Linked DNA regions of Archaeoglobus fulgidus DSM 4304. The protein of the gene in region 2 binds, or shares a complex with, the protein of the main gene of each other region. Each region holds a gene or a part of one and is shown on either strand. Other genes may lie near its edges. A codon is read from its position in the direction of its gene.

Region 1 (3,319 bases), 250 kb from region 2 along the record:
TATAAAGACGTGCTTAGATGTATTGAATCCGTTAGACATCAGAGTTTAAAACCTTATGAAATTCTACTGATTTTAGATCCTGTAAAAAGCTTAGTTGAGTACTATAAAAATATTGTCCCAAAAGATGTTAGAGTGGTAGTCTCCGACGGTTTTGGCCTTTCGAAGGCAAGAAATAAGGGTGTTTTTGAAGCTAAAGGAGATATTATAGCTTTTATTGATGATGATGCTTGGGCTGATGACTTGTGGTTGGAAAAAATCGTCGAAAATTACTCTGACGAAGGTGTTTACGGTGTTGGTGGCAAGATTATTCCGGTTTTCGAAAACGGAAGACCCAAGTGGCTACCTGAGGAACTGGATTGGATTGTCGGATGCACTTACAAAGGTATGCCCGAGCAAAGGACAAATATAAGAAATCCAATTGGGGCAAACATGAGTTTTCGAAGGGAAGCTTTTGAAATTGCCGGTCCATTTAGATCAGAAATAGGTAGATACGGTAAAAAGCTGTTGAGTGGTGAAGAGGCTGAATTTGCTATGAGATTAAGGAAGATCAAGCCTGATGCTAAAATAATTTATGAACCATCAGCGGTGGTTTACCATAAAGTTCCAAAGAGTAGGGTAAGAATCAGCTATGCAGTAAAAAGAGCGTTCTATGAAGGCTATTCCAAGGCCATTCTTGCGAAAGAATTTCCTCTAGAAATGGAAAGTAAATATTTGAACTTCATCCTCAGATCAATCTTAAGGAAGCTTCTAAGCAAAGGACAACAAATCGAGGCTCTGGTAATGTCTGTGATAGTCATGACTGTCGGAATCGGTAATTTGTATGGAACCTGCAGAATTTTATTGAGAAAGTGATAAAAATACCATTAATTGTGGATTCCAGCCAGGAGGGTTCATGCCTCCAGCAACGGATTCTCATAGCATAACGGACTTTTAGAGGCGCTATCAAAAGTGAACGCTTTTCGCCGAACCCTCCAATCCTGAAAGTATCGCGAAGGCCATTGCCGAGGTTTACCGTAAACAAGGCAAACGCTATTCTCCACCAGAGGGGCTTAAGTGGGAGAACATAACCAGGAAATGGCGTGCTTTGTTGGAGGAATTATTACGCTGATTTTAGACATAGCCCCGCGGGGATTCGAACCCCGGTCGCGGGCTCCAAAGGCCCGCATGATTGACCGCTACACCACGGGGCTTCATAAAGTCTTCGCCATTTGTGGTAATAACGGTTTCGTTTAGAAATCGTCAAGCGTCTTCTGCCTCAGATTTGACACCGTCTTCCAGCGCATTCTCACGCAGCTCGGAATTCTGCCTGAAGCTATCCACTCCTTCAGCACTTCTCTTGTCCTCGGATCGCTCGCATAGCCGCTGCCGAAATCCCCGAATTTTTCTTTCAGCCTCTCAATCTCCCGCTCCCTTTCCACCTTTGCGATGATTGAAGCCGCAGCTACCAGGGGATACTTCTCGTCCGCCTTGTGCTCGGCCACAACTCTCAACCCCGTAATCTCCTCAAGCTCCCTCGAAAGTCTCTCGGGAATCACATCAGGACTGTCAACATAAGCAATTTCCGGCTTCAGCCTGAGAATTATTTCAGCGTAGCACTCCTTCAAAATCTCGTTTATGGTTTTAGCAGCCATCCTTTCGTCGAGATTTTCGGGAGAAACTTTCAAAACCTCCGTTCTGCAGATTTTCCTTATTTCCTCGGCTAGTTCCTCTCTCCTCCCCTGACTTAGCTTTTTGGAGTCTTTCACACCAAGCTTTCTCAGCCTATCCTCATCGCTGCAAGCCACTCCTGCAACAACCAGTGGGCCGATGACGCAGCCCTTTCCAGCCTCATCGATGCCTGCCTTCATCAGAAACCCAGCTTCCCCAGACCCTTTATTGGCAGCTTGTTCTTCTTCATCTTCTTCATAAGGTTCTTCATCGTCTTGTAGTAGTTCAGAAGCTCCTTGACCTCCTGAGGAGAGGTTCCGCTCCCGATTGCTATCCTCCTTATCCTCGAAGAATCGATGATTTTTGGATTCAGCAACTCCTCCTCAGTCATCGAATCCATAATCACTCTGAATTTCTTCATTTTCTCCTGCGTCATCTCCATTACGTCATTATCAACCTTCAATCCCAGGCCAAAGGGGAGCATCTCGAAAATCTTTCTAACCGGCCCCATTTTGTTCATTGCCTCTATCTGCTTGTAAATGTCTTTCAGCGTGAAGGTTCCCTTCAGGAATGCTTCAGGATCTAGCTCCTCCTCGCTTGCAATCCTCTCAATCTTCTCCATTAGCGCCTTGATATCTCCCATTCCAAGCAGTCTCGAAACGAAGCCAGCGGGATCAAAGCGTTCGAAGTCCTCCACCTTCTCTCCCGTTCCTATGAATGCTATCGGTATTCCAATCTGCCTCGCTGCCGACAAAGCACCACCACCCTTCGCCGTTCCATCGAACTTCGTGATGATTATGCCATTGATTCCTATAGCCTCGTGAAACGCCTGAGCTTGCTTGCTTGCAAGCTGGCCTATCGCTGCATCAAGCACGAGCAGCTTGTAGTCCGGCCTCGCAACCTCTGCAATCTTTATCATCTCATCAATCAGCTCATCTTCGAGCGCATGCCTTCCGGCTGTGTCTATGATTATCATGTCGTGGTCTTTGAGCTTTTCCAGCGCGTTTTTGACTATTTTGACCGCATCTTTTTCCCCCTTCTCGCCGTAGAACGTTATTCCGTACTCCTCCGCAAGCTGCCTTAGCTGCTCGTAGGCTGCAGGTCTCCATGTGTCGGCTGCAACAACAGCAACCTTCATCCCCCTGTCTTTGAAGTATTTGGCCATTTTGGCCGTTGTTGTGGTCTTACCGCTCCCCTGAAGACCGACGAGCATAATCTTGGCCTTTTTCAGCGGTATCTCAAGCCCCTCTCCCACTCCCCTGAGCAACTCCTCGTAAACGATTTTGAGAATCTGCTCCTTTGCGTTGAGAGCGGGAAGAACGTCCTCGCTTAGAGCCCTTTTCTTTATCGCATCGCTGATTTCCTTAACCTGCCTGACATTGACATCAGCCTTGATGAGGGCTCTCTGTATCTCCTTAACCATCTCCTCGACGAATTTCTTATCAATGCTCGATGACCCCGCAATTTTCCTTGCAACTTCCTTGAGAGATTCAAGAGCCATTGATATAACTAAGCAGGAAGTATTAAAAGGTTGGCGATAGTATTTTATTGAACCAGGCAGACTAAAATCGATGATGTTGTTTGCCGAGTTTGCCGAGTTCTGCGAAAGGCTCGAAAAAATATCGTCAACACTTGAGCTTACCGCGAGGATAGCTGCGTTTCTTCAAAAAAT
Region 2 (3,075 bases):
CTGAACCAGAATGGAGGTGTTAAGGGTGGAGCTTCCACTTGCTCCTGTGGAAAGGCTTCTGAGAAAGGCTGGAGCTTCAAGGGTCAGTGAGGATGCAAAGGTGGAACTGGCGAAGGCCATAGAAGAATACGCCATGCAAATTGGCAAAAAGGCTGCTGAGCTGGCAAAACATGCTGGGAGAAAGACGGTAAAGGTGGATGACATCAAGCTTGCTCTGAGGGAGCTTTAAAACCTTCAACTTTTCGATTTACATTTTTTATAATAAATTAAGGGATGCGAAACCCTGCAATCGGCAACGCAGTTGCTGTAGGTTCTCATTGTGTCGCACGATGGGGAGGTGTACTCAGCCCCCTTCCCCCTCTCTCCGGCGATGTGCTCGACCTGATACCTCGTCTTTTCATCGTCGAAGTCAGGTGCGGACTTAAACAGCGCTATTATTTCGTCAACGGTCATTCCGATGTTAAGGAGGAAGGAGGTAATTGCAAACCTTGCGGTATGGGGGATGTTCATACCCCTCTGAAGCTCTGAGAGAATTTCCCTCATGCAGGGAGGGAGGCAGTTAAGGTCAACCTCCCCCAAGTCCATTGCAAACTTCTCCGACTCCCTCTTCGCCTTCCTTGAAAGCTCCCTCACTGCCTCGCTCACCGCCTCGCTCACCGGAACCTTCTCGAAAAGCTTCATTCTCAGTAGCTCCTCCAGCCCCCTTAAAACCTCGGCTTTGGTGGTCTCAACCCAACCGTTTCTCAGCTTTCTGTTCACGAGCCTCCACTTGTCATCCTTAATTCTCGCGGAAACTCTAACAAAGGTTGAAACGTGCATTTTCCAGCCTTTAAGCTTCGCACCGAGGTCTATCGCCACAAGCCTGACTATCGGCTCTTTACCGCTCTCTTCTACATCTTCCCTCAACAGCCTTGAGTAATAGCTCGCCTCGTTAACAGCGTACCTCATCCTCACCCAGTCCTCCATCGCCGAAACAATCATTCTGGATGCGATGTACGTCAAGAGGGAGAGCTTGGCGTTTGTGTAGAACCTCTCAACCGCTTCACGGGGGTAGTAGAGCGAGCAGTTTTCGAAACAGCCCATACAAAGGTCGCAACCTTCAAGCGTTCCCCTTTTCTGGCAATCATAGCAGTTCTCCTCACAGCCAAGACAGAAGAACTCCGACTCATCTGTGAACCTGTCGTACTCCACCCTGCCGTCAATTGCCTTGTCAACAATCCTCTTTGCGGCTTCAACAGTATCCAGAAACTTTCTAAGCTCATCCTCGATGTTGAATGAGAAAACGCGTGAGGCAATTCTCAGAAAGGGATAGCGAGCCAAAATTGGGTAAAGGGGTAGGTATTTCATCAATCACTCCGACTCTATGCGCGGAGCCAGGATGTACTCGACCTTTGCCCTGCCGCCAACAAGCTCAAAAACCAGCCTGACTGGATAGTTGGTTCCGAGGTGAATCGTGAGCAAATCACCGCTTCCCGCAACCTTGCAGAACTCCTTGAGGTAGTCAACGCTGAACATGCTCCTTGCTTCCCCTCCGTTGAACTCTATCAGCTCAGTTTCCGTCATGTGGAAAACGATGCTGTCAACATCCCCCTTCGCCTCAATCCTGAAGCCCTCCTTGTCTGACCTGAAAATCACCTGGTCGCTGATTTTGTCTGCAGCCGCAATTGCCTTCTTGAACTCCCCCGCATCCATAACAATCTTCGCTGGCAGCTCCAGCTCGGGAATTCTCGGCTCTTTCCTTATTGCGGAGGGGTCTATCAGCGCCACCTTGTACTCCACGCTTCCGAACTTTACCTTCAGCGTGCTCTCATCCTCAACGATCAGCTCAACGAGGTCTTTGGTCGAGATTGACTTGCTTATGTCGAAAATCCTGTCCATGTCCACTCCTATGGTTTTCTCCTCATCTATGTTGTAAACCTCAAAGCTGTCTTTCGGGATGTCAACTATGACCATCGCAACGTTTGCGGGGTCAACGGCTCTCGAATGCAATCCCTTTTCTAGGAAGTGTATTCTCGCCTCGCTGACCAGCGCAACTATAGCCCTCGTTACGGTCTTCAACAACTCTCCGGTCATTATGACGTCTATCATCTCAGCTTTTTTTAGACGTGTTAATATTTAATTTTTTCTGCTTGGCTGCCTGTGCTTCCTTTCCCTAACTCCGCACAAATGGTGTGCGGAGCTAACCTCTCATGGCCTTGAGAACTCTTCTCAGCAGCTCCTCCTCACTCACCGGAGAATCAACGCTCACGACTTTTGGATGATTCACTTCCTCAAGCAAACAGGCTTTCTTGCAGCCGTTAATCAAAACGAGAACGTCAGCATCCTCCGAGTAAAAAATTGTGAAGTGCTTTCTCAGCACATCCTCAACATCCTCCCGCCTGTACTCGGGGTTGCATCCACCGCAGTACTTAACTCCGACCTTCATCCCCTTCTCTCTTGAACCCTCTCACCCTCAAGTAGTCCTCATCTGGAAGAATCCCCGCAACTCTCTTTGCCTCTTCCTTCTTCACGTCGATGTTCGCCCTTCTCGCAATCATTATCTTCTGCGCGGCTGGCGAGCCTGCTCCGTGCATAGACTCCGGCAGCTCAGCCCCGATTGACAGGTTCTCGATCAGCCTTATCATCCTGACCCTGTGCTCGGTCGGTACGTCGGCCTTTCCTTTGAGGTACTTCTCAATCAAATCTCTTGTTTCGGGATTCTTGTAGTCAAGCTCGGACGGTGTTGTCGCCACCAAACCGCCAACGATGTCCTGAGCCAGCCTCGACCACTCGTAGGGGAAGCGGGTTATGTTGAGCTTCGTGACGTTGGCCAAAAGCAGGTTCGGCATGTAGGCTCCAGAGGGAGTTTTGAAGCCCTCGTAGGAGCACGCGAGGGAGCAGCACCAGCAAGTTTCTGCCAAATGAACCATTTCAGTCAGCTTGTCCACGATGTGCGAAGCCCTTTCAACGCCGTTGTACTCGGCAATAGCTGCCGAAGCTCCGATCAGCACATCCGCAACTCCAACCTTGCAGCCTCCGTAGTTCTGCCTGTGATATGTTGCGAAGGTTTCAACAAGCTCCGACGCAAAATCGTAC

The links.
Region 1: the proteins of AF_RS01715 (region 2) and rnhB are in contact, whole or in part, in a crystal structure (PDB 3P83), measured with the Archaeoglobus fulgidus proteins. Residues at the interface, in WP_010877842.1 of Archaeoglobus fulgidus: Val39 (codon at 1,974), Ala42 (codon at 1,965), Asn43 (codon at 1,962), Val44 (codon at 1,959), Ala45 (codon at 1,956), Met46 (codon at 1,953), Leu125 (codon at 1,716), Asp168 (codon at 1,587), Ser194 (codon at 1,509), Asn218 (codon at 1,437), Tyr219 (codon at 1,434), Pro220 (codon at 1,431), Ile237 (codon at 1,380), Leu238 (codon at 1,377), Ala239 (codon at 1,374), Pro240 (codon at 1,371), Arg241 (codon at 1,368), Ile242 (codon at 1,365), Glu243 (codon at 1,362), Ser244 (codon at 1,359); in WP_010878125.1 of Archaeoglobus fulgidus: Ala74 (codon at 1,628), Ile178 (codon at 1,316), Ala179 (codon at 1,313), Ile183 (codon at 1,301), Arg190 (codon at 1,280), Ser195 (codon at 1,265), Asn196 (codon at 1,262), Leu197 (codon at 1,259), Arg198 (codon at 1,256), Gln199 (codon at 1,253), Lys200 (codon at 1,250), Thr201 (codon at 1,247), Leu202 (codon at 1,244), Asp203 (codon at 1,241), Phe205 (codon at 1,235).

What each region holds. Positions count from the first base shown.
Region 1 is NC_000917.1:556,824-560,142, forward strand. What follows is about bases 39-3,038. They hold rnhB (ribonuclease HII), read right to left. Parts: upstream 1,848-3,038; coding sequence 1,230-1,847; downstream 39-1,229. Other genes in these bases: AF_RS03155 (glycosyltransferase family 2 protein), read left to right, coding at 39-852; srp54 (signal recognition particle protein SRP54), read right to left, coding at 1,847-3,038. Also shown: more of AF_RS03155, read left to right, coding at 1-38; more of srp54, read right to left, coding at 3,039-3,148; AF_RS03175 (ATP-dependent DNA ligase), read left to right, coding at 3,222-3,319. UniProt on the Methanocaldococcus jannaschii protein: Endonuclease that specifically degrades the RNA of RNA-DNA hybrids.
Region 2 is NC_000917.1:305,419-308,493, reverse strand. What follows is about bases 220-2,975. They hold AF_RS01715 (DNA polymerase sliding clamp), read right to left. Parts: upstream 2,089-2,975; coding sequence 1,351-2,088; downstream 220-1,350. Other genes in these bases: AF_RS01705 (4-hydroxyphenylacetate 3-hydroxylase family protein), read right to left, coding at 2,409-2,975; AF_RS01710 (hypothetical protein), read right to left, coding at 2,180-2,425; priL (DNA primase regulatory subunit PriL), read right to left, coding at 235-1,347; AF_RS01725 (histone family protein), read left to right, coding at 220-229. In the rest of the region: more of AF_RS01725, read left to right, coding at 11-219; more of AF_RS01705, read right to left, coding at 2,976-3,075.